4 regions of the Arthrobacter sp. TMP15 genome follow, and region 1 is predicted to be linked to each of the others. Evidence: riboswitches for the same ligand, from Rfam matches in the RefSeq annotation. Region 1 holds a riboswitch; each other region holds the start of a gene.
What was found. A riboswitch is a leader RNA that binds a small molecule or an ion and turns the genes downstream of it on or off. The one in region 1 is predicted to bind thiamine pyrophosphate.
Positions count from the first base shown of each region.

Region 1 (5,977 bases):
TATAACGCCCTGCTTGAACCGTGGAGTTTGACCTACCCCCAATATCTAGCCTTGGTTCTTTTATGGTCTCGCCGGTCCCTGACCGTGAAGGAGGTTGCAGAGAATATGATGCTGGACTCGGGCACAACGTCACCCTTGATCAAACGGCTTGAGACACGGGGTTTCATTAGACGGGAGCGATCAACAGCTGACGAACGGACAGTGATTGTTTCCGTGACCGACCCCGGACTGGCCTTACGTACTGAGCTCGCCCACATTCCTCTGCGCATCGCGGCGGCAACCCAGCTGGATCAAAGTGACGGCAAGAATGCACTGTCGATTTTGCACAAAGTTATTCGCAACCTTTCTGCCACGCCAATGCTGGATAACGATTCTTCAAAAACCACTCCCCCCACCCACGCTTGAAGAAAAGCGTCCGGGTCAAACACGATTGAGAGCAATATGCGCGCCCTAATGCACACCACGTTCGGAGACCCCAGCAAGGTCCTTGCAGTTGAAAATATCCCGATCCCAGACCCCGGCGCCGGCGAGGTCCGCGTCCGCATGGTTTTGGCAACGATTCACAACCACGATCTACTCACCATCCGTGGCAGCTACGGCTTCAAACCCGAGCTGCCTGCCCGTGCCGGAACCGAGGCCATGGGGGTCATTGACGCTCTCGGCACAGGTGTCACCGGGTTTACTCCGGGCCAACGTGTGAGCACCGGCGGCACTTTTGGCGTGTGGGCTGAGTACTTCATTGCAAAAGCTGCAGCTGTATTCCCTGTCGATGACAGCATTAGTGATGAGGCAGCGGCCCAACTGGTGTCGATGCCGTTCAGCGCCATCAGTCTCCTTGAATCACTGAAACTCAACAAGGGTGATTGGCTGGTACAAAATGCTGCCAACGGCACTGTTGGCCGACTTCTAGCCCAGCTAGCAACTGCCCGCGGCATCAACGTTATTGGGTTAGTGCGCCGAAGCGCAGGCGTCAGGGAACTCGCTGATCAGGGAATCGGCAACGTCGTTGCCACGGATACTGACGATTGGGCTGAGCGCGTTCGTGCCATCGCCGATGGTGCCCCGATTACTTCTGGCGTTGACTCCGTTGGTGGACGGGCCAGCGGGGACGTCCTTTCACTGCTGGCGGAGAATGGCACGCTTGTGGTGTTTGGCGCCATGAACTCCCCGCTCATGGAGATCAGTTCCTCAGATGTCATCTTCAAACAGGTCACCATCCGTGGTTTTTGGGGTAGCAAAGTCAGCACATCCATGCCGGCCCAAGAACGCGGTGCCCTCATGAAGGAACTCCTTGAGCGGCTCGCCTCCGGAGCACTAACCCTTCCCGTTGAGGCAAGTTATTCACTGGAGGATGCCCAGGATGCGGCCCGGGCAAACTTTGTTCCTGGCCGCACCGGCAAGATCATGCTGCACCCCTAACCAGCACCAATAGTTAGCCACGTGGCGCCTGAGATTCACTCGGCTAGTCGGGTTGAGCCGGCTAGCCGAGTCAATCTAAACCGCCCTAGGTAGTGTGCCCGGCAAAAGATTTCAATTCAGGCCGGGACAGGCCCAAATTATCTCGCAGAGTACTGCCCGGGTATGCGGTTCGGAAGATCCCACGGTCCTGCAAAATCGGTACTACCAAGTCAACAAAATCCTTCAGGGAGTCCGGGTAGGCCGGACACATCAGGTTGAACCCGTCACAAGCACCAGATTCAAACCACTCCTGAATTTCATCGGCAACTTCGGTGGGCGTGCCAATCATGGTGGCATGACCACCTCCGGCTGCCAGGAAGCCCAGTAGTTCCCGCAATGTGGGCTCCTTGGTTTCAATAATTCGTTGCACTGTCAGGTACCGCCCCTGCGGGCCCGTGAACGTCGCCGCTGGCGGCAGCGGAGCCACCGCATCATCAAGCCCATGGGTTCGGTAATCCTGGCCGGTAAACACGTTCAGTTGGGCGATTGCCGCTGGAATATCCAGATAAGCGTCAAGTGCGCGTTTCTTCTCCAGCGCCCCTTCCCGGGTTGGTGCCACATAGGTGACTAGTCCAGGCAGGATTGGAACCACGGTTTGAGAACGATCGGCAACAGCTAGGCGCTCTCGCATATCGGTGGCGAACTCTAGTGCCGAGTCCTTATCCCAAGAAACAGAATAGATAGCCTCGGCAAATCGAGCCGCGAATGCTCGCCCTACTTCCGAGGACCCGGCCTGGAAAAGCACCGGCCTGCCCTGCGGAGGACGCGGAACGTTGAGCGGGCCCTTCACGGAAAAGTATTTGCCCTCATGGTTGATCGGTTGAATCTGCTCCGCATCAATAAAGGTCCCGCTCTCCCTGTCAGCGGGAAGCGCCTCATCCGACCATGAATCCCACAACGTCTGGATTACTTGGACAAACTCATCAGCCCTTTCATAGCGGTCAGCATGGTTTGGCAGTGCCGCCAACCCATGATTTTGGGCTTCAGCATCAAACATGGAGGTGACAATGTTTGCCCCCACTCGCCCACCGCTGATGTGATCCAATGAGGCAAGCATGCGTGCAGCATGGAAGGGTGTATAAAAGCTTGAGGAAACGGTGGTGACCAAGCCAATGTTTTTGGTGGCCCTGGCTATGGCGCTCAGAGCCGTAATGGGCTCCAGAAGCCACGGCACTCCCGCGGTGTAGGTCCGGTTGATGGCGTGCCCGTCCGCGAAGAAAATGGCGTCAAGGCAGCCACTTTCGGCCAGTTGCGCCAGTTCCTCGAAATAGGAAATCTCACCTACCCGCTCGGCACTGGAATTCGGGTGCCGCCAACCCATTGTGTGATGCCCTGCCCCGAAAAGAAAAGCATTGATATGTAATTCTCGTGTGCTGTTCATGAGAACTCCCCCGTCCTTAGTTCATGACCAGTCCGCCGTCGACCACAAGATTTTGCCCCGTCACGGCTCGGGACCACGGTGAGGCGAAGAAGAGTGCGGCATCGGCAAATTCGGCTGGAGTGGTGACTTTACGCAGCGGCGTTCCGCCGGCGATCAAGTCAAAAACCTGCTCTGGCGTGGCTGCGGAGGCGTCAGTGGTGCGCAGCAGCCCACCTGAAACCATGTTGACGCGGATATTTGATGGTCCTAGATCGGCCGCGAACGTCCGGGTCAACGCCAGCAGGGCAGCCTTCGCCGCGGTGTAGTCGTGGTATGGAACCACGGGGTTTTGGAACAGGTTTGTGCCAACGTTAACGATGGCGCCAAACCCAGCTTCCTTCATTCCCGGCACTACTGCCTGGATGGTATTCAGGGCACCTCCCACAACTCCGGCAAATTGTGCCCGAAATTCCTCGTAGCAAATCTCTTCGGCCTTAGAACGGCCGTCGCCGTTGAAAGAAAAGTCCGGCAAAGCGTTGTTGATCGCCGTGGTGATGGGTGTAGCAAAATGTTCGGTTGCCGCAGCGACCATGGCATTCACCTCGCCAGCATTGGTGACATCTGCGCGTAACGCAATCGCTTTTTCTGAACCGAATTCACGGGCTAGTTCCTGCGCGGCGACTTCACTGTTGCGGTAGTTCAGCACCAGGCGGGCGCCTTCACGGGCAAAGGAACGGGCCACGTCGGTGCCGAGTCCGCGCCCAGCGCCGGTAATGAGTACAACTTGGTCTTTGATCAGCATGTGTGCACCTTTCATATGAGTAAAAGGATGCCCAAAAGCACGATTCCCACGCTGCTGCGAGCGCTATGGCCTTTGTTCTGGACCGGCATCCCTTCGCTCGGATTATCGAAATCAGGTTCAACGGGTCTAGCTCTCAGCCGCAATGCGGCACCCCGTGTCGTGTCCAGAACCCAAGCTACCACGGTTGCCAGGGCCCTTACGCACGCCTCACTCGGCCTAATTCTCACACACCTCAAAACGCCACTGGGGCAGACGGAGAGAACAATAATTTCGGTGCGCCTAACTTTTAAGTTCAGATTAATGATACTACTAGATGCAGCGTCTTTTAGAGTTACAGCCACTAGATGTAGTGGTCTTGAGGCGGATCGCTAAAACAGATAGGAACCCTAGTGAGCCAGGACAGAGCCAAGTCGGCGGCTTTTAATCCCCCCAGTCGCAGAGCATCTTCGGATCTTGTGGTGTTCTCAAGCGTCTCTGAAAATACGCTGCGCTTTGTGAAGCGTTTGGACCGTCATTCCGTACGAATACCGCTGCGTCCCAAGCTGGAAGGCCAGATCCAACTCACCCGCCCTTTTGTCATGGTGGTCCCCACCTATGGCGGTGGTGCACGCGAGGGAGCGGTACCCAAACAAGTCATCAATTTCCTCAATGACCCGGTCAATCGGGGTTTCCTGCGAGGGGTTATCACCGCTGGGAACACAAACTTTGGCGAGGACTACTGCTTGGCAGGGTCCGTGATCGCCGGGAAATGCAAGATCCCTGAGCTGTATCGGTTCGAACTGCTGGGCACCGACTATGACGTTGAACGAGTCAATGAGGGCCTCACCCGGTTCTGGGCAGAGGCCGCCACCAAGGAAAAGGATCAACTATGAATTCCACCGTTGTAATAGCCGAAAAACCCTTGCACAAAGGCATTGGAACCCGGAAGGAGCACCACGCACTTAATGCGCAGTTGAACCTTTTCGCACCGGATGGCTCAATCCAACTTGAGAAGGATCAACAGGCCCTGCGCGAATACTTCCGCCAGGACGTCATCCCAAACACTGCCCACTTTGAGAGCCTCGAGGAAAAAATTGCTTTCCTGTTTAAGCATGACTACTACGAGGAAGCGTTCATCAACGCTTATGACTGGTCCTTCGTCAAGGGGGTCTATGCCCAGGCTCAGCAGGCTGATCACCGCTTCGCTTCCTTCTTGGGCGCTTTCAAGTTCTACTCCTCTTACACACTAAAAACCTTCGATGGCAAGAGCTACTTGGAAAACTTTGCCGATCGCGTGGTCGCCACCGCACTCTACTTAGGCGCAGGGGATGAGAAGCTTGCTACAAAATTAGTTGAGGAGATCATCTCCGGCCGATTCCAGCCCGCAACCCCCACGTTCCTGAATGCCGGAAAGAAGCAGCGTGGTGAAATGGTCTCATGTTTTCTCTTGCGTATGGAGGACAACCTTGAATCCATCGGTCGCAGCGTAAACTCCGCGCTGCAGCTCTCCAAACGCGGTGGCGGCGTTGCCTTGCTGATGACGAACCTGCGCGAGTCAGGCGCGCCTATCAAGCAGGTTCAGAATCAGGCCTCAGGGGTGGTTCCGGTTATGAAGATCTTGGAGGATTCATTCTCCTACGCCAACCAGCTTGGAGCCCGGCAGGGAGCAGGAGCTGTCTATCTCCATGCCCACCACCCCGATATTATGGCCTTCCTTGACACCAAGCGGGAAAATGCTGATGAGAAGATCCGCATCAAAACCCTCTCACTTGGGGTGGTCATTCCTGACATCACTTTTGAGCTGGCTCGCGACAATCGCGACATGCACCTATTCAGTCCCTACGATGTTCAGCGCGAATATGGCACGCCCTTATCTGACATCTCCGTTGGTTCCCGCTATGAAGAACTGGTAGCCAACCCCCGCATCCGAAAAACCACCATCAGTGCCCGCGGTTTCTTCAAAACGCTGGCGGAATTGCAGTTTGAATCCGGCTACCCTTACGTACTTTTTGAAGATACTGTCAACCGTGCCAATCCCATCTCCGGATGGATCAACATGTCCAACCTGTGTAGCGAAATTCTGCAAGTCAACACCCCCTCTAGCTACGACGCCGCGATTGGCTACACAGAGGTGGGGCGAGATATCTCCTGCAACCTGGGCTCCTTGAACATAGCTCAAGCAATGGCCTCACCAAACTTCGGCGCAACGATCGAAACGGCAGTGCGCGGACTAACCAGCGTCTCTGACCAATCGGTTCTGGATGCTGTCCCCTCTGCCGCAGCAGGCAACGATGCCAGCCACGCAATTGGTTTGGGGCAGATGAACCTGCACGGCTACCTCGGCTCCCAGCGCATCCACTACGGCAGCGCCGAGGGAG
Region 1 is NZ_CP154262.1:626,730-632,706, reverse strand. Features, by position in the region: gene AAFM46_RS02785 (MarR family transcriptional regulator) at 1-405, shown strand, start outside; gene AAFM46_RS02780 (zinc-binding dehydrogenase) at 442-1,419, shown strand; gene AAFM46_RS02775 (LLM class flavin-dependent oxidoreductase) at 1,505-2,839, opposite strand; gene AAFM46_RS02770 (3-oxoacyl-ACP reductase) at 2,856-3,620, opposite strand; TPP riboswitch at 3,692-3,785, opposite strand; gene nrdI (class Ib ribonucleoside-diphosphate reductase assembly flavoprotein NrdI) at 4,010-4,492, shown strand; gene nrdE (class 1b ribonucleoside-diphosphate reductase subunit alpha) at 4,489-5,977, shown strand, end outside.

Region 2 (5,977 bases), 1.4 Mb from region 1:
TCCCTCAAATCATCGTTCCCGCCGGCATCAAAACCAAGGGCGGCAGACCACAGTGCAGCAACTGCCGATGGATCCTCTGTGTCCATGGCAATTTCAACACTGCGCAGACGTTCGGGCTGCGCTACGGCTCCGCAAGTTTGTGCGGCTGCGGAAATCCTGGCAGCTAGGGCCACATCGCGCGCGGTGACCTTGGAGCCGGCGTCGTGCGAGGTGAGAACCACAAACAATGTGTCATAGCGCCAGTCCACGTCCGGGTGGTGACTCGCGGCTTGGGCCTCCTGGCCAATGATCGCAAAAAGTTCCAAAGCAATGGCCGACGTCGGAGACTTCAGTACCGTTGCCAGCCCACCTAGGCGATACCGCCACTGCGGAAGCTCCCTCAGTTCAGCATCGATTTGAGCACGGGTCAGTGAATCGTTCGCGGCCATGGGGGCCTCCCTTGCAGAGGTGGTTACAGGTCGGGGCGGCCATCCATCGCTGACGACGCCAAGGCGTGGGCACGCTTGGGAATGCGGCCGCCCTGTGCTGCCAGTCTGCCACCGATCACGGCGTGTTTAAAGGCCTGGGCCATAATGACAGGATTTTGTGCCCGGGTGACCGCGGTGGCCAACAAGACGGCATCGCAACCCAACTCCATAGCCAACGCGGCGTCCGAAGCTGTGCCAATTCCGGCGTCGAGCACCACTGGCACGTTAGCGCGGGAGACTATCAATTCAATATTGTGCGGGTTCAAGATGCCAAGTCCCGTGCCTATCGGTGCACCCAGGGGCATGACAGCGGCGGCGCCAAGCTGCTCCAGCCGGAGCGCTAGGACAGGATCGTCATTGGTATAAGCAAAGACTTTAAACCCGCGGTTGACCAGCTGCTCAGTAGCCTCCACCAATTCCAGGGCATCGGGCAGAAGCGTGTGTTCATCAGCAATGACCTCCAGCTTCACCCAGTCCGTTTCCAAGGCCTCCCGCGCCAGTTCTGCCGTCATAACAGCCTCCCGCGCGGTGAAGCAACCGGCGGTGTTGGGCAACACACGGATACTGTTCTCCACCAGTAGCTGGAACAGGTTTGTCCCTGATTCGCCATGGGGATCCACCGAATACCTGCGCATGGCCACAGTTGTCAGCTGCGTGCCGGAAGCAATCAGTGCAGCGCCAAGTCCTGCCAGACTTGGCGCCCCGCCAGTGCCCATAATGAGCCGGGAGCCAAGTGCCACACCATCAATTATCAGAGCGTCTTGGTGGGTAAGGGGTTCAGTCATGAGCTTTCACTTTCAAAAATGGGGTTGATTGACATGATATTTATTCCAACCTGTGGTTAGCCGCCCTGCACAGCTGCAACAATTTCAAACTCGTCGTTGACTTCAACTGCTGTGGCAGCCCACTGACTGCGTGGCACAATTCCGGCGTTCCGGGCTACAGCAACACCCAGCCGTCCGCCGTCGGCCGCTTGCCCAGAGGGCAGCAATACTTTCCCTGTTATAACTGACACAAGATCCGCCACAGTGGTTCCAACCGTGTAAGGCTGCGCAGTGCCGTTGATATTAATGGTGGTCATGGTGACTCCTTAGAAGGTGTGCCCGCAGGACGGGAGTGCTGCAGTGCAGGTGAATAACGGTCTGGGCGGAACTGTTCCCACGCCAGATCTGTGATGTTGCCCAGCAATTGTCGGGTGATGTGGGCCGCTATGGGCGTCAGCAGGACTCCGTGCCGGAAGAAGCCTGTGGCGATGATGAGCCCGGGAATGTCCCTGCCATTGCCGTCACCAACTCGTCCCAACAGCGGCGCATTGTCCGGGGTGCCGGGGCGGGCGCGGGCACTCATTTCAAGTAATTCCAGTTCGGCCACGGCAGGTAAGAGCACTTGGGCGTCACGGAGGAGCTGGTGAACTCCGCCCGCACTGACACCGGCGGATCCGTCTTCACGGCTACTGGCGCCAATGACAACGCTCCCATCGGCCCGCGGCACTATATAGACGGGCAGCCCACGAACCAGTCCGCGGATAGTTGCGGTGGTCAGCGGATGAAGATGTTTGGGAACCCGAAGGCGCAGGATGTCTCCGTATACGGGACGGACAGGCAGCTTGAGGCCCTCCGGCAGCTCGTGAAGTTCCGGAGCGCCCAACCCATTGGCCACAATGACCTCGTTGGCATGAACAACACGGCCGTCCGCCAGTTTTACCCCTGTCACGGGCGAGTGCGAGTTACTGGGATCTTTGTGTAGCAAAGCCGTAGCGGACTGGTCAATGAATGTCTGCTCTGCACTGTTTCGGCCGGCCGCCACGGCGGCTTTCACCAGTTGCACTCGTAGTGTTGCAGCCAAGGCTCGCGGATCCACCTGATGATCGGCTTCTACTTTGTAGGCGCAAGAAATATGTGGCCCCACCATTGGTTCAAGAACGCGAGCTTCACGGATGCTCAGCTGAGATACCTCCAAACCATGACGGGTTTGGACCTCGCGGAGGTCGGCCAGCGCCTTGCGGTCAGCTGGGTCTGCGCCCAGTACCAGTGTTGGAGACGTGTTGAAGCCTGTATGGCCAGATTCGGGAATGGCGGCCATAAATGCTGGCCAGCGTGCAGCCGAGGCTAGTGTGAGTTCCAGCAGGTCATCTTCTTGATAGTGCAGTTCGCTCACGGGAGCCAACATTCCGGCGGCCGCAAAAGTGGCTCCGGTGGCGGGTGCCGGGTCAATAATGCTCACAGAATGCCCGGCTTTCTGGGCTTCCCACGCAATGCCCAGTCCAATAATGCCGCCACCAATGACAGCCACGTCGGTGCTCAGAATCTGGGCTTCAAAAGTTGCCACTACGCTCTCCTTCCCTACGCCGGCATGATCCGGATCAGGTTCCACGCCCGCACGGGACGTATTTCGGTCGGCACATTTCGGCGCCCTCTCAACCAGCTTCACTGGCTCCCGCGGTACTGCACTAGTCTATGAGACATGAGCAGATTATCGGTCATCCATGACAGCACAGCGAAAACCCCCGCCACTTCCTTCAAGGACGCCAGACTCTATTTGTGCACCGATGCGCGGGAAAAACAGGGCGACTTTGCCGATTTCCTGAAGGCTGCCTTCGCCGGCGGAGTGGACATCATTCAGTTGCGCGACAAGTCCATCGAGGCCGCTCAGGAACTGGAGTTGCTAACAGTTTTGCGTTCTGTGGCGCAGGAGTGCGGCAAACTGTGGGCCGTGAACGATCGTGCCGATATTGCCATGCTCAGCGGTGCCCCCGTTTTCCATGTGGGCCAGCAGGATCTGCCGTTGCCAGCCGCGCGTTCACTCGTGGGATCAGGTGTTTCCCTGGGGCTTTCCAGCCATGACACCAAGCAAGTGTCCGCAGCTGCTGCCGACCCGAACGCCGATTACTTTTGCGTGGGACCGCTATGGGCCACCCCCACCAAACCGGGCCGTGCCGCCGTGGGACTTTCCTTGCTTGAGCACGCCGCATCCCTGCACACCACCAAGCCTTGGTTTGCCATAGGCGGGGTGGATCTAAGCAACGTTGATCAGGTGGTGGACGCTGGCGCGTCTCGCATTGTTGTGGTCCGGGCCATTACTGACGCCCAAGATCCGACGGCGGCTGCCGCAGAACTGCTCTCCCGGCTACCCGCACTGGGGTAACTTTCACAACGCCGCGCAGCCACGCTCGTTGCTGATGGACCTCCTGCGAAGAGACCTCATGCCAAGAGTGATCCTGCCAAGGGGCCCGGTCTAGTTGAGCCGGTGGCGGCTGGCAACAGCCTCCAATTCCGCTCGATAAGCAGACCATTCTTCCGCCGTACGAGTTGAGGTGTTTCGATCCAGCGGCCCATTACCCGTTGCCCCGTCAATGAGCTCGCGCAGGATATCCGCGTGGCCGGCGTGCCGGGCGGTTTCAACGCACACATGGACCATGATCCGGCTCAGTATCACCTGCCGACTCGCAGGATCCCACCAGGGCACCTCACCCACGGTGTCCAGCGTCAGCAATTCGATGGTCCTGTCGCTGTGCAACGCGGAGAATTCATGCAGTTCAAGAATGTCCGCGCGGCTCTCGTCGGGTCCGGCCCACAGATCGCTGTCCTGGGGTGCACCGGCTGCTAGCCATGGCATTTCTCTATTGCTGGGACGGTCAAAAACCACGCCTAAATATCCCAACTGGACACTGGCCACGTGTTTGAGAAGGCCTAAGAGATTTGTTCCTGTGGGCGTCATCGGCCGGCGGACGTCATAGTCGCTGAGTCCCTCAAGCTTTGCCAGCAGGTTTGCCCGCTGACTTCGCAGGTACTTCAGGAGATCATCTTTTTCATTCATGGTGCCCACTTTTTGCTCATCATCGCGCCGGAGTATCGCTGCATGGTGGCATGACCGCAGCGCTGGCCAGCCAGGTGGCACTGTCGGTGGCTAGGACGCTACCGCAAGCCAACCAATTCTTCCAGCAACTTCATATGCGACTCGAAAAGAGCTATTGGATCGCTAAACGTCGATGTTCCATACTGGCCAAACACTTCAAAGTTCACAGCTCCAAAAACGGATACCCACACCAATGCACCCGAAGCAAAAACATGGTCTGGGACGCTCATTTCCATGTCCGCCCTGATTAGCTCGAAATCAGCAGCCAGCGGTGGACTTCCTTCCTTGACAGGAGCCGTCAGAGCCTTGGATTCGTAGGCACGTTGCAGAATCTGTATGAGCAAAACCACAACCCGCGTGCCTGGTTGGGTCGTTTGTTCCGCCGGGGCGTCGTAACCTGGCACAGGTGAACCAAAAAGTAGTCCATAGCGCGCCGGCTCAGCCAAAGCCCATTGCCGAATAGCTCCACCCCACGCTCGGAATTGCTCTGAGAAATCATTTTGGGGTACCGCGCCAACTGCTGCATCCACAGCGTCACCCAGTGCGTTGTAGCCATCCACCACCAAGAGAGTCAGCAGCTCATCCCGGCTCTTTACATACCGGTAAACAGCAGAAGAAACTACACCTAGGTCACGCGCCACGGCCCGGAGTGAGAGCCCAGCGGCGCCGTGCAATTCAAGATGATGGCGCCCAATGGTGAGGATTTCCGACATGGTTTGCGTTCGCGCCCGTTCCCGCGGTGTTTGGCTCATAGCTCTATTCTCAGACTATTCGAGACCACCGTCAACTTAAGTGAGCACTGCTCTTGACAATTTCAACCCGTAGGCTTGATAGTTAAAGCGAGAGCACCGCTCTTTACTGAAAAGATGAAAGATTACCTGAATTGAGACCTCATGGAAAACGTTAAAATTGTCACTGGGGCAGGACCCGTTGGCGCCACCGTGGCCCTGCAACTTGCCAGTGCCGGCCATAGCGTGCGGTTACTGACCCGTTCAGGCTCGGGCCCGGAACACCCCTTGATAGAGCGTCGCCGGGTTGACGTTAGCGAACCCGCACAATTGCACACCGCGATGGTGGATGCTGACACCGTCTTCCATTGCATTCATGGCTCAAAGTACAGGGCAGATACCTGGCGCAAGGAGTTGCCGGGCGCGGAACGCACGGTCCTTGCCGTGGCGGGAGAGTCGGGTGCGCTCGTGGTTTTCCCGGAAAGCCTCTACGCCTATGACACCCCGGAAAAAGTTATGACCGAGACCAGCTCGCGCACGGCAAGCGGAGGCAAGCGCGGGGTCCGCACAGAGCTGCTGGCCGCTCGAGCCGCCTCGAAAACTCCCACAGTGAGCGTGGTGGCCTCCGATTTTTTTGGTCCGCTGGTACGCGGGGCCCATGCTGGCGAGCGTATGGTTCATCGCATCCTGACAGGCAAGCCCCTACAGCTCCTAGGCAGCAGCACCATCCCGCACTCATTCACGTATGTCCCGGATCTGGCCGCAGCAATGGTTCGCGCGGCATCACTGCCGGCAACGTGGAACACAGTGCTGCATGCACCCAGCAACAAGGCCATCTCTCAGCGTGAGCTTGCCTCGGCTTTTGCCGCTGCCGCCGGAGTCGAGCTCCCTAAAGTGAGATCCCTCCCGGGGTGGGCGGTTTCCATG
Region 2 is NZ_CP154262.1:2,845,198-2,851,174, forward strand. Features, by position in the region: gene AAFM46_RS12695 (VOC family protein) at 1-428, opposite strand, end outside; gene AAFM46_RS12700 (thiazole synthase) at 452-1,252, opposite strand; gene thiS (sulfur carrier protein ThiS) at 1,309-1,548, opposite strand; gene thiO (glycine oxidase ThiO) at 1,545-2,795, opposite strand; TPP riboswitch at 2,790-2,916, opposite strand; gene thiE (thiamine phosphate synthase) at 2,931-3,611, shown strand; gene AAFM46_RS12720 (DinB family protein) at 3,702-4,283, opposite strand; gene AAFM46_RS12725 (WHG domain-containing protein) at 4,382-5,074, opposite strand; gene AAFM46_RS12730 (NAD-dependent epimerase/dehydratase family protein) at 5,216-5,977, shown strand, end outside.
Region 2: linked by a shared signal. The riboswitch ahead of thiO (glycine oxidase ThiO) and the one ahead of AAFM46_RS02770 (3-oxoacyl-ACP reductase) in region 1 are both predicted to bind thiamine pyrophosphate.

Region 3 (5,977 bases), 1.5 Mb from region 1:
CATCGGAAGCGCAAACTGTTCAGACTCCGCCCGCACCCGCTGCCACCAAAACAACCCGCAGTCGCCGCAGGCCCGCAGCGAAGACTGCCGCTACTGGGCCTGCCGCTGTTCAGGCTGTCAGTACTGAAACCGTGAGCACTGAGACTGAAGAACAGGCAACAGCCACTGACTCTTCGGCGGGAACCGCCGCCCCAACGCAGCACACTCCCGTCCAGGATGAGTTTGGATCAGCAGCTCCGGCCCACAGTGGAGCCCATGACGGCTCCGAGCCTGAAGCCCCAGGAGCATTGTTCATTTCCCCTGCAGCAGGGATCTCAGCATTGTTCATGGCTGCAGATTTGAGCATGGCCGTCCCGGCTGCCAGTCAGGAGACCCGCAATGATAACGAGGCCAACGGCACACGCGACTCACAGGAAAGTGAACGAAGCGGCCGTTCACGCTCTCGCAACCGCCGTACACGAGGCTCCAGCTCTGAGGCAACTGAAACTGTAGAAATATCAGAGGGCACCAACGCGGCTGACACTGATCACTCCAGTGACTCCATCAACACGGATCAAATGGACGACGGCGTGACGTCGCGCCGTCGGCGCCGCCGCCGCCGTGGTGAAGCAGATTTGGAACTGACAGGTGGCAGCGAAGAAGATCCGCCCAACACTGTGACGCGGGTGCGGGCGCCTCGCACGCCGTCGGAGTCCACATCTGTGGACTCAAACCGGGTCACAAGCCTGCGTGGCTCCACTCGTTTGGAAGCTAAGAAGCAGCGTCGCCGTGATTCCCGCGACTCGGGTCGCCGCCGCACTGTCATCACAGAAGCTGAGTTCCTTGCCCGCCGCGAATCAGTTGACCGTGTCATGGTTGTGCGCCAGGGCGAAGACAGGATTCAGATTGGCGTCCTTGAAGACGGCATCCTGGCTGAGCACTTTGTTTCCAAGACCCAGCAGGATTCACTGATCGGCAATGTCTACCTGGGCAAGGTCCAGAACGTGCTGCCCAGCATGGAAGCGGCTTTCGTGGACATTGGTCGAGGGCGCAACGCTGTCCTCTACGCAGGTGAAGTTGATTGGGATTCCGCAAATCTGAACGGACAACCGCGCCGGATTGAGAACGCGTTGAAGTCCGGTGACCCCGTCCTGGTGCAGGTTTCCAAGGATCCTGTGGGCCATAAGGGTGCACGTCTGACCAGCCAGATTTCTTTGCCTGGCCGTTACCTGGTGTTTGTGCCGGGGGGGTCCATGACTGGGATCTCCCGCAAGTTACCCGACGTGGAACGTAATCGCCTCAAGCGCGTGCTCAAGGATCACCTGCCCGAAAATGCTGGTGTGATTGTCCGCACCGCGGCCGAGGGTGCCAGTGAAGAAGAGCTAACGAATGACATCAACCGTTTGCGCGCTCAGTGGGCGGGCATCAATGAGCGGGCGTCTTCGCATAAGACGCTCGCCCCGGAGATGCTGTACGGCGAACCTGACCTGACGATCAAGGTTGTCCGTGACGTCTTTAATGAAGACTTCACCAAACTAATTGTCTCGGGCGAGGACGCCTGGGACACCATCGAGGCATATGTGACCTATGTTGCCCCGGATCTGCTTGACCGTTTGGAGAAGTGGAACAAGCCCGAAGATATCTTTGCCGCGCACCGCATCGATGAGCAGATCAACAAGGCGCTGGAACGCAAGGTCTTCCTGCCCTCGGGAGGTTCGTTGGTGATCGACCGCACCGAAGCTATGACAGTGGTCGATGTCAACACCGGTAAGTTCACCGGCTCCGGCGGAAACTTGGAAGAAACAGTGACCAAGAACAACTTGGAGGCTGCCGAGGAAGTAGTTCGTCAGCTGCGCCTGCGTGACATTGGCGGGATCATTGTCATTGACTTCATCGATATGGTGCTTGAATCCAACCGGGATCTGGTGCTGCGCCGCCTGGTTGAATGCCTGGGACGCGACCGCACCAAGCATCAAGTTGCCGAGGTGACCTCACTTGGATTGGTTCAGATGACCCGCAAGCGTATGGGTACAGGCCTCCTTGAGGTCTTTGGCGAGCAGTGCCCAACCTGCGTGGGTCGCGGCATGGTCACGCACGAGATTCCAGTGGAGCATCGCCGTACGCATAGTCCTGCTGTGGAGGTTGCGCAGACCCATGCCAGCAAACCGGAGCATCGCGAGAACGAGCGCACGGCCAATAGGTCTACCCGCAGCGAACGTAAACGCAACCGCAACCGCGGGCAACAGGCTGAGTCGCAGCACCCGGAAAGCACTCCTGTGCAGTCACCCGATGAGGTTACCGAAGCAGAGAAAGTCCAGAAAGCCCACGCTGCCCGTACTGCTTTGGCGAACATTGCGGCAGCTGCGGCTGCTTCACATCATGAGCACGACGGGGACGAGTCACACCGTGGCGCTGCGGCCGTAGCAACAGCAATTGCGCAGAGCGCCACAAGCTCTGGCGGCAACGTAGGTGTCAAAGGCGACGTAAAAGCAGAAGGTTCAGAAACCTCCGACGGCGCAACTCTCACGTTGGGTGGGGAAGCCATTGAACTCCCTCGTGGGCATCGTAGTGAAAGCAGCGCAAACGTACAGGCAGGCAATGCTGACCATGCGGCGGCGCTGGCGGATCTGGCACAAGCTCTAGACCAGCTGGTGGCTCCCGGCCAGGACCAGCATCATGAGACGGTGGCGGACTCCAACGGTGGTAACCGTTCGCGTGCACGTCGGGGACGCCGCAACCGCAGTGCACGTAGCGCTCAAGGTGGTGCCGACATGGTGGTTGAAACTTCTCATTACGCTCCTGCAGGTCAGGGTTCCGCTCCGCATCTGAGTACCGCGGCAGCTATTCCGGCACCTGCAACGACTGTAACCAAAAGTAGCGAACCGATCATTCTCGGTGTGGGAGTGCCCGCTTCAGAGCTCTGATGCTGACACTGCCGGCCCGGAACCTGCGTTAAAATGTGCGTGCAGAACGCAGTTTTTGACATTGGCTCTGGGCCGGTTTTCTTTAAGCGTCACGGCTGGGGCTAGGGTGGAGATCGACACGGGGTGCCATGCCATCAGGGCTGGCTGAGAGAATACCCGTTGAACCTGCCCGGTTAGAACCGGCGAAGGGATGTCCCATTGAGTACCTACGCAACAGTTTCTTCCACTTCTGAAACTGGGCAACGCACCACCGTGCCCGCAACTGTGAAGCACCCCCGGATCCTGAGTGTTGCAGGTTCTGATTCATCGGGCGGTGCCGGTATCCAGGCTGACATTAAATCTATTTCAGCCCACGGTGGATATGCAATGACTGCCATTACGGCATTAACTGCGCAGAATACGCGGGGAGTACAAGACATCCATACTCCACCGGCAACTTTCCTCACAGCCCAACTGGACGCTGTAGCTTCCGACGTCACCATAGATGCCGTGAAGATCGGCATGCTTGGCACTGAAGAAGTCATCAACGCGGTGAGAGAGTGGCTGGCGCGGACCCGGCCCGCCGTGGTTGTACTGGACCCGGTCATGGTGGCTACTAGCGGAGACATGCTTGTGGCCCCGGCCGCCCGTGAAGCTTTACTGGAACTCATTAAAAGTTCGCACCTAGTGACTCCGAATCTCCCAGAGCTAGGGGTTCTCCTTGACCAACCGGAAGCTGCAAGCTGGCAGGCCGCCGTTCAGCAGGGTAAGGAGCTGGCCGCGACTCATGAGGTCTTGGTGCTCGTGAAGGGCGGGCACTTGGCGGGGGAGCTGTGCCCCGACGCACTGGTTCACCCTGACGGTGTGGTCAATGAGTTCATTGGCGCTCGGATAGATACCGTGAATACTCACGGAACCGGGTGCTCATTGTCGGCGGCAGTGGCTACTTTGCAGGCTCAAACTGGTGATTGGATTGCCAGCGTCCAGCAAGCCAAGGAGTGGCTGGGTAGGGCCCTTGAGACATCCGAGGTGCTAGAGGTTGGCTCCGGTGCAGGCCCCGTCAACCACCTGCACGCACTGTGGGAGAACGCAGCGCCTGGAGCCGGGCAATTCAGTGCAGCATTGTGGGCGCACATCGAACCCCAACGACAAGCAATTTTCGCTCTTGAGTTCATTAAGGAATTAGCCGCCGGTACGTTACAACGCAACCACTTTGCCTATTACCTGGTTCAGGATGCGCTGTACCTGAGCGCATACTCGCGTGTCCTTGCCCGTGCCAGTTCCTTGGCCCCAACCGAAATGGAGCAGAAGTTCTGGGCGGCAGGGGCACAGAATTGTCTTGAAGTTGAATTGCAGCTGCACCGCAACTGGCTCAATGGGCAGCCCGCAAATCCGCAACAGGGCCCGGTGACAAAGCACTACGTGGACCATTTGCAAGGTGTTGGATTCTCCGGCAGCTATGCGGAAGTGGTTGCCGCAGTTCTTCCGTGTTACTGGCTGTACGCAGAAGTGGGGCGTGTGCTGCATGCCGATTACCTATCCTTTTCGGGCGAACATCCCTATGGCACGTGGCTGGCGACATACGCCGACGACGACTTTGCTCAGGCAGCGGCCACAGCCGTGAGCATCATGGATACGGCCGCGCGCAGGGGATCGGCCCTGGAAAGAGAACGTATGCGGGCCGCCTTTGCGCATTCTGTACAGTACGAGGTGGATTTTTTTGCGGCACCGCATCAACACGTTCCAAGCGAGATCTAGGCACACTTGTCTGCAAAGGTGATCAACGCCACTGGTGATTGCCTAAGAAAACGGCGCGTCACGGTCCTAAATGAAGAAAAACGGTGGCAACCACGCTAAAGTTGGTGAGTACGGTTTCAGGAACCCCGGAAATTGTCAGTCAAAACAATGTTTTGGCAGACGCGCTTCGGAAGCTCGAAACCAGTCTCATTTGCTCCCGGAGCCAGAATTAGCGTATTCTTGATCTTCGGTGCTTACGCCAACACCTAGGGCAACCACTCCATGGCAGAACTCCATTGAGGTCCACGGCGTTGAGGCACATAGTATGCACCCCGCGTTTGTTCTTTTCTAGAACTGCGGCGCATGCGGTTGGCAGCGATCAAATACGATCCCTGCCGGCATAAAAATTTGTAATAAACGTCGAGAGAAGTGAGTTCCCCAGTGGTGTACGCGATTGTCCGCGCAGGCGGCCGTCAAGAAAAGGTTTCCGTTGGAGACCACGTGACCATGAACCGCGTCCCCGGTGGAGTTGGCAGCACACTTGAGCTGCCCGCTTTGCTCTTGGTTGATGGTGAGAAAATCACCACAGCCGCGAAGGACCTGGCTAGTGTAAAGGTTACGGCTGAGAAGTTGGAGGATCTTCGCGGGCCGAAGATCGTCATTCAGAAGTTCAAAAACAAGACCGGTTACAAGAAGCGTCAGGGCCACCGTCAGGAACTGTCCAAGGTCAAGATCACCTCAATCGCTTAATAAGCGTTTTGAAGTTCGATCCACTTAGAATCTTTTAGTCAAAAGGCAGGCATTTTCAAATGGCACATAAAAAGGGTGCGAGTTCCACTCGCAACGGTCGTGATTCAAACGCCCAGTACCTCGGCGTAAAGCGCTTCGGCGGTCAAGTTGTCAAGGCAGGCGAAATTATTGTTCGCCAGCGCGGCACACACTTCCACCCCGGTGAGGGTGTTGGTCGTGGCAAGGATGACACATTGTTTGCATTGGATGCAGGCGCAGTCGAGTTCGGTCAGCGTCGCGGACGCCGCGTCGTAAACATCGTCGCTGCTGCACTCTAATACCAAAGCTTTTCCAGTGGAGCGGGCCGCATGGCTCGCTCCACTGGCTTTTAACACAGTAATACCCACCGGCCGGCATCAGGCCCTAGCCCATTACAGGACTAGAATGAGTGCGCAATAGCAAGATCTATTCAAGGAGATTTTAGTGGCCAGCTTTGTTGACCGGGTTGTTCTGCATGTATCCGGCGGGACTGGCGGCCATGGCTGCGTGTCGGTTCACCGGGAAAAGTTTAAGCCTTTGGGCGGGCCCGACGGCGGTAAAGGAGGCGACGGCGGTTCTGTCACCATCCG
Region 3 is NZ_CP154262.1:2,088,806-2,094,782, reverse strand. Features, by position in the region: gene AAFM46_RS09260 (Rne/Rng family ribonuclease) at 1-2,903, shown strand, start outside; TPP riboswitch at 3,013-3,111, shown strand; gene AAFM46_RS09255 (bifunctional hydroxymethylpyrimidine kinase/phosphomethylpyrimidine kinase) at 3,102-4,640, shown strand; gene rplU (50S ribosomal protein L21) at 5,061-5,369, shown strand; gene rpmA (50S ribosomal protein L27) at 5,429-5,686, shown strand; gene obgE (GTPase ObgE) at 5,832-5,977, shown strand, end outside.
Region 3: linked by a shared signal. The riboswitch ahead of AAFM46_RS09255 (bifunctional hydroxymethylpyrimidine kinase/phosphomethylpyrimidine kinase) and the one ahead of AAFM46_RS02770 (3-oxoacyl-ACP reductase) in region 1 are both predicted to bind thiamine pyrophosphate.

Region 4 (5,977 bases), 460 kb from region 1:
GGCATTGCGGATGACTGTTTTGCTTTCCCGGTGGGCAGCGGCCATGATGGCATTTTCCGTCACTGTGTCACCCCGCTCGGTTAACACAAAGGTCCTGTCCTCGGTGTCACTGAACGGGGCCTGTACTTGGTAGAACCCGTCGTGCGCATTGACCGTGAGCCCAAACTCTCGAAGTGCCTGCATATGCGGTTCAACCGTGCGCGTGCCAAGGTCGCAGCCTCCGGCGTACGGGATACGGTAAGAGTTTTCTTCATCCAGCAGCGGGCCCAGGAGCATGATGACACTGCGGGTGCGCTTCGCTGCTGCGATGTCCATAGAAGCCAAGTCCAGCGTGGCGGGACGGCGGATTCGCAGGTCGTTGTCCTCCAGCCATGTGCATTCAACGCCGATGGAGGTCAGCAACTCAACAATACGGTTGACTTCTTCAATGCGTGCCAGGCGCCGCAACGTGGTGGTTCCTCGGTTGATTAGACTGGCACAGAGCAGGGCTACACCTGCATTCTTGCTGGTATTAACCTCAACACTGCCAGAGAGTTCACGTCCACCATGAACCCGCAGGTGTGTCACGGCGTTCTTGCTTGCCGCACCAACGTTAAAGAGATTTGCTTCCAGCAGCGTCTCCATTCGCTGGATCATTTTTAGACTCAAGTTCTGCTTGCCTTGTTCCATCCGGGCTACAGCACTTTGGCTAGTTCCCAGCTGGGTGGCCAGTTCCCCTTGGGTCCAGCCTTTTTCGGCTCGCGCATCTCGGAGCAATACGCCAACGGTTTCTGCAGCCATTTGAGTCATTATACTTTTATATCATAGGGTGCATATTTCCAAGGAATCAGATGACCTTTGGGGCCGTTTCGGGACAATTCTGGACGATTTTGGACGATTCATGCCAAATTGTTCATCAAATAACCGTTTCATGCGATAATTTCCATGGCCGGATCAGCCAGCCTCGCAGCATCCCTCCACGTTACCCCCTCTGGAGATTTTTAGCTGAAACGGCAGGCTTGCCCGCGGTGACGCTGCACCGTGTTGACGCTTTAGCCCAGTACCGGATTAGCCCAGTACCGGATTCCATGTTCCCAGAACAAGTGCGGCACCCATCGACAGTGCTGCAATCGCTACTCCGCCGGCGGCCACCACCAGGTCCCTGCGGACGAAGACGGATTCCCGCGCCCAAGTCCGCGGTCCCGCTCCGAAGCCCTTTGCTTCCATGGTGACGGCAAGTCGCGAGGCACGCCGCACAGCCTGCACCAACAAGGCCATGGCCTGGCCCAGCTGTGATTTGATCCCGCGGAAGAAACCGGGCTCTCCGCCGACACCTCGTGCGCGTCTGGCCATGCCGAGTGTTTGCCACTCAGCAACAAGCAGTCCGACCAGGCGCATGGCTGCCAATGCCCCCAGTACAAAGCGGTGCGGAAGGCGCAGCTTCTGCGCCAAGGCGTCGGCCAGATCCGTGGGGTCGGTGGAGAAAAGGACAATGATGCCAGGCAAAGCTACCGCCAAACCACGCAAGGCAATTGCCACACCGGCTTCCAAGGATCCGGAGGTAAAAGTGACTGGGCCGAAGGCGAGCAGCAGTTCCCCGGTTTTGGGCGCCAGCAACGCCGTGCCATACCCGCCCACAACGGCCGCAATGAGAATGGGCCAGCCGCGCAGCAAGAGCAGCCGGGCGCTCACACCGGCCAGCGGCAGCAAAGCACATTCGATCACCAGCGCAACCGTGGCCGAGACCCAGTCCACACTGATCAGCAGCACCACGGTCAGGAACATCCCCGCCCCCAGCTTCGCCAGCGGGTTGATTTGCGCCAGCCAGGCCGCTGAGCGCTGGGTCTGGATAATCTGCGCGCTCATCGCCGCACCGGCTTCGTTAGCTCGTCTTTTGTGGCAGCAGGAGGGGCACTTTCAAACGGCTCAACGCCGGCCCCCAGTACCAGGCGGTCCCCGCCCAGGACGGCACTAAATGCGGCATCATGTGTCACAGACACCACGGCAGTTCCTGCATCAAGTAATTCGCGCAGCAACGATGCCAGCTCCGCCCACGTGTTGGCATCCTGACCAAAAGTGGGCTCATCCAGCACCAGGACTTGCGGACTGGCCGCCAGAACCGTCGCCACGGACAGTCGCCGTTTCTCGCCTCCAGAAAGAGTAAACGGATTCGCCTCCGCTAGATGCTCTAACCGCAGCCGCACCAATAACTCGTCCACGGAATCTCCACCACGGCCCAGTAGTTTCGGGGCAAAAAGCAGCTCGTCCCGGACGCTGCCGGTAACGAACTGGTGCTCTGGTTCCTGAAAAACGGTGCCAATCCTGCTAATCAGTTCCTTGCCCCGCCACTTCACTGGGGATATTCCGGCCCCTCGTGCCAGCTCAGGTAAGGCTGTTAGCTCGCCACCAACAGCCGGCAGCAGTCCCGCCAACGTCAGTGCCAGAGTAGATTTTCCCGAACCGTTGGGTCCTGTCACGCTCAGGGCTTCCCCTGCCCGCACCAGCACGGATGGCACCACAGCGGCCGGCACCACAGGATGTTTGCGTCGACTTTTGGTGCGGGAGACAGCCAAATTGTGCGCTTCAAGGAGAAGTGGGGAGCCGCCGTCGTCCAGGGAATGCTGGAACTGCGGACGCGTGCGCGGCCGAACCGCTGGGATATGCCCAGGTACCCAAATCCCTGCACCGGCCAAGAGCTCCTTACTTTGCGCAAGAACCGTGGCGGGCGGGCCGTCAAAAAGGACGCCGCCAGGTTCACCGAGCCGTGTTGGGGCCAGCACCACGATCCGATCCACAACATCCAACCAGACCGACACCCGGTGCTCCACAACCACTAAGGTTGCCCCGGTTTCAGCCAAACTACGACTAACGGCGTCGCGCACCTCCACAACTCCCGCGGGATCCAAATTGGCTGTGGGCTCATCAAGTAACAACAAACCGGGGCGCATAGCCAGCATTCCGGCCAACCCCAGGCGCTGCTTTTGCCCACCGGAGAGGGCGGAACTGGAATGATCCAACGGTAGATCAAGACCAACAGATTCCAGCGCTGCATTGACCCGGCGCCAGATTTCATCCCGTGGGACTGCCAAGTTTTCCGCTCCAAAGGCAACGTCGTCACCAATACGCGAAAGGACCACCTGCGCATCCGGGTCCTGCTGCATGAGCCCTGCCCGGCCGCGGGATTCCACTGCGGGACGGCCATCTATGAGCAGTTCACCGATCTCATTCGCGTCCTCGTTCTCTCCCAGGACACCAGCCAAGGCGTGCAGCAAAGTGGACTTTCCGGCCCCGGAAGGCCCCAACAGCAGGACCCGCTCACCCGGCTCGATCACCAGATCCAGTCCGTGCACGGCCCGGGCAGCGCGGCCGGAATGCTGCCAACCCCAGCCCTTGGCATTCACTCGCGCCGGTGCTCCGCGGTTCTGCACACCAGCCATGACTAAACCGCTCGCTCTGTGGCAGCGCCCCGGGATGGCAGATTCGCCAGCGCACCCGTGCGGGCTAGTCCGCGCACAGCCAGCCACGGCACCAGTCCGGCAATGAGCGCACCGGAGATCATGGAGAACAGAACGTAGACCAGCTTCCATTCAATTGCCCAGGCGACGTTATAAATAAAGGCTCCATTGACGCCCATGGCCAACCCAGCCAGCACCCCTGCCAATGCTGCTACGGGGAGGTTGAACTTGCGGTAGCGGAACAGTGCAAAGCCCAACTCGGCACCCAGGCCCTGGACCAGTCCGGAGATCAGTACAGTGAATCCAAAGTGTGTGCCCAGCAAACCCTCAACGGCTGCGGCAATGAGTTCGCAATACAAGGCGGCGCCCGGTTTGCGGATCACAAGCCCACCCAGGATGCCAGCGATCAACCAGCCGCCGCCGTACAGGGCCCCGGCGGGTGGAAAGGCAATCGAGAGTGCGCTGATCAACCCGTAGCCGGCGGACCAGAGCCAGAAAATAACACCCACGGCCACGCCCAGCACTGAGAGGACAACAATATCCACTACACGCCACGTGCTCTTTTTGGCTGGTGCAGCGTTGTTAGGTGTGTTTTGATTTTGCCTGGCGTTTTCGCCCGCTAATGACTTGCTCATGTTTCCTCCTTTTCAGGAGGGGCGGTTGCGGCGGTATTTCCGCGCAGCCGAAGAGAACTCGACTTCCTTCGCCGGTACTAGCCGGGGCAGGTTCGAGGGTCTGCGGCGAACCGCACTCTCAGCGTCGATACCCGGGTCGGGTAGACGCTCCCCTGTCGTGTTTGAATTGCGGCTTCATCATACCTCGCTCATGTAGAGAGGGACAATGCGTGAACCACGATGAAGTCACACGGCAGAAGCTCTGCGCATCGTAGTTGTGCGAACACGGATTTGCACAAACATGCAGAGGGCCCCTGTGGAGGGAAGGGAGCGGCTAGGCTAACATTAAGGTTTTGCCCGCCACGGGGCCCGAAAAGACTAAAGGAGTCCTTCATGAACATCGTCTTCAAATTGCTTGGAACCGGAGTGAGCCTGGGTGCCGGGTTTTTGGCCAGCAAACTCGTTGATAAGGCTTGGGAAAAGAGCACGGGCAATAAGCCGCCCAAGGACGGAGCTGATCTAGAGAATAGTCTCCGTTCAGCGCTGACGTTTGCGCTGGTTTCTTCGGTTGTTGCAGCCATAATCCAGACACTGGCCAGCCGGACCACTCAAAAAGCGATAGCACGGTTCAACAAACACCCAGAAGAGGTCTAGGCGCCCGCGGCTCTCACCCCACGACCGCGAGTTGCCACTTGTGGTGTCCAAAACGCAATTGTGGACACCACAAGTGGCAACTCGCGTTAGTTGGGTGAGGCGTCCTCGATCACGGCAGCCACAACCTCATCGAGTTCATCAACGCTGAGCAGTTCCGGACGTCGATGCTTGGTACGGTATCCGGCGCGTCCCACCATGTGCGCTGATACCGGAACGGTAAGAAGTTGAAAGAGCCACGCGACAAGCAGGATCGGCGCCAGCACCCATAAACGCAGTTGCAATCCCATGGCTGCAAGCATCAACAATAAACCTAAAACCTGTGGTTTCGTGGCAGCGTGCATGCGGCTCATCAGATCCGGGAATCTCAAGAGCCCGATGGCCGCTGCCAGACTCATGAGAGCACCAAGGAGCAGGCAGATGGCCGTGAGCACATCTAGAAAAGTGTTCATGCATCCTCCTTTTTATGTCCCACGAATCGAGCCACAGTAACTGACCCTAAGAAGCCGATCACTGTTAGCACCACCAAGAGTGCCAGGTTGTCCATGTGCTTGTTCACAGCCATTTCCGTAGCCAGCGCAGCTCCAAAAATGGCCAGTAGAACATCTGCGGCAATGACCCTATCAAGCAGAGACGGCCCCTTGGCAATACGGTAGATAGTCCCAGCGCCAGCCAATGAGAGCACCACAGCGACGATTATTGCAATAATTTCCAGGACCGTCATTATCCCTCACCTTCACGTTTTTTCGTAGCCGTTGTGGCCTCTCGTCCGTGGGAATGAGCTTCGGCATCGGAGTGATTCGCTAGTGCCCGGACGCGATCCGCGTGCGTAAGCATTAACTCCCCTGCCTTCTCCGATTTCAAGGCCGCGAGTTCAGCTTGGGTCCCCATGACACGGATTAGCCGGGCCTCGATATCCTGAATACCTGCACGGACCTGTTCAACACTTTCCGCCGTTGGTGCGTTCATCGCATGAACATAAAGCGTCGCCGAACCTCTATTCACCTCAACCACCAGTGAACCCGGAATCAGCGACAACACGTGCCCTACTGCCGTCATGAGCAGGTCCGAGGGGCTGCGCAAAGGCACCGCAATGACCGCATTGCGTATGCGTGGGCCCTTCATAACGGCCCAATACAGGACCTGAAAGCTGGCAATGGTGACCTGCTTGAGGAACCACAGCAAGAAAGTCACTGCACGCAGGACATTGAATCGGCCGCTCAATTCAATGGGTGGGAGATAGAACGCTTGGAAAACGACGAGCGATATCAGCGCACC
Region 4 is NZ_CP154262.1:167,003-172,979, reverse strand. Features, by position in the region: gene AAFM46_RS00755 (UDP-N-acetylglucosamine 1-carboxyvinyltransferase) at 1-789, opposite strand, end outside; gene AAFM46_RS00750 (energy-coupling factor transporter transmembrane component T) at 1,048-1,845, opposite strand; gene AAFM46_RS00745 (ATP-binding cassette domain-containing protein) at 1,842-3,416, opposite strand; gene AAFM46_RS00740 (ECF transporter S component) at 3,419-4,069, opposite strand; TPP riboswitch at 4,116-4,233, opposite strand; gene AAFM46_RS00735 (DUF4235 domain-containing protein) at 4,442-4,702, shown strand; gene mnhG (monovalent cation/H(+) antiporter subunit G) at 4,789-5,151, opposite strand; gene AAFM46_RS00725 (monovalent cation/H+ antiporter complex subunit F) at 5,148-5,423, opposite strand; gene AAFM46_RS00720 (Na+/H+ antiporter subunit E) at 5,423-5,977, opposite strand, start outside.
Region 4: linked by a shared signal. The riboswitch ahead of AAFM46_RS00740 (ECF transporter S component) and the one ahead of AAFM46_RS02770 (3-oxoacyl-ACP reductase) in region 1 are both predicted to bind thiamine pyrophosphate.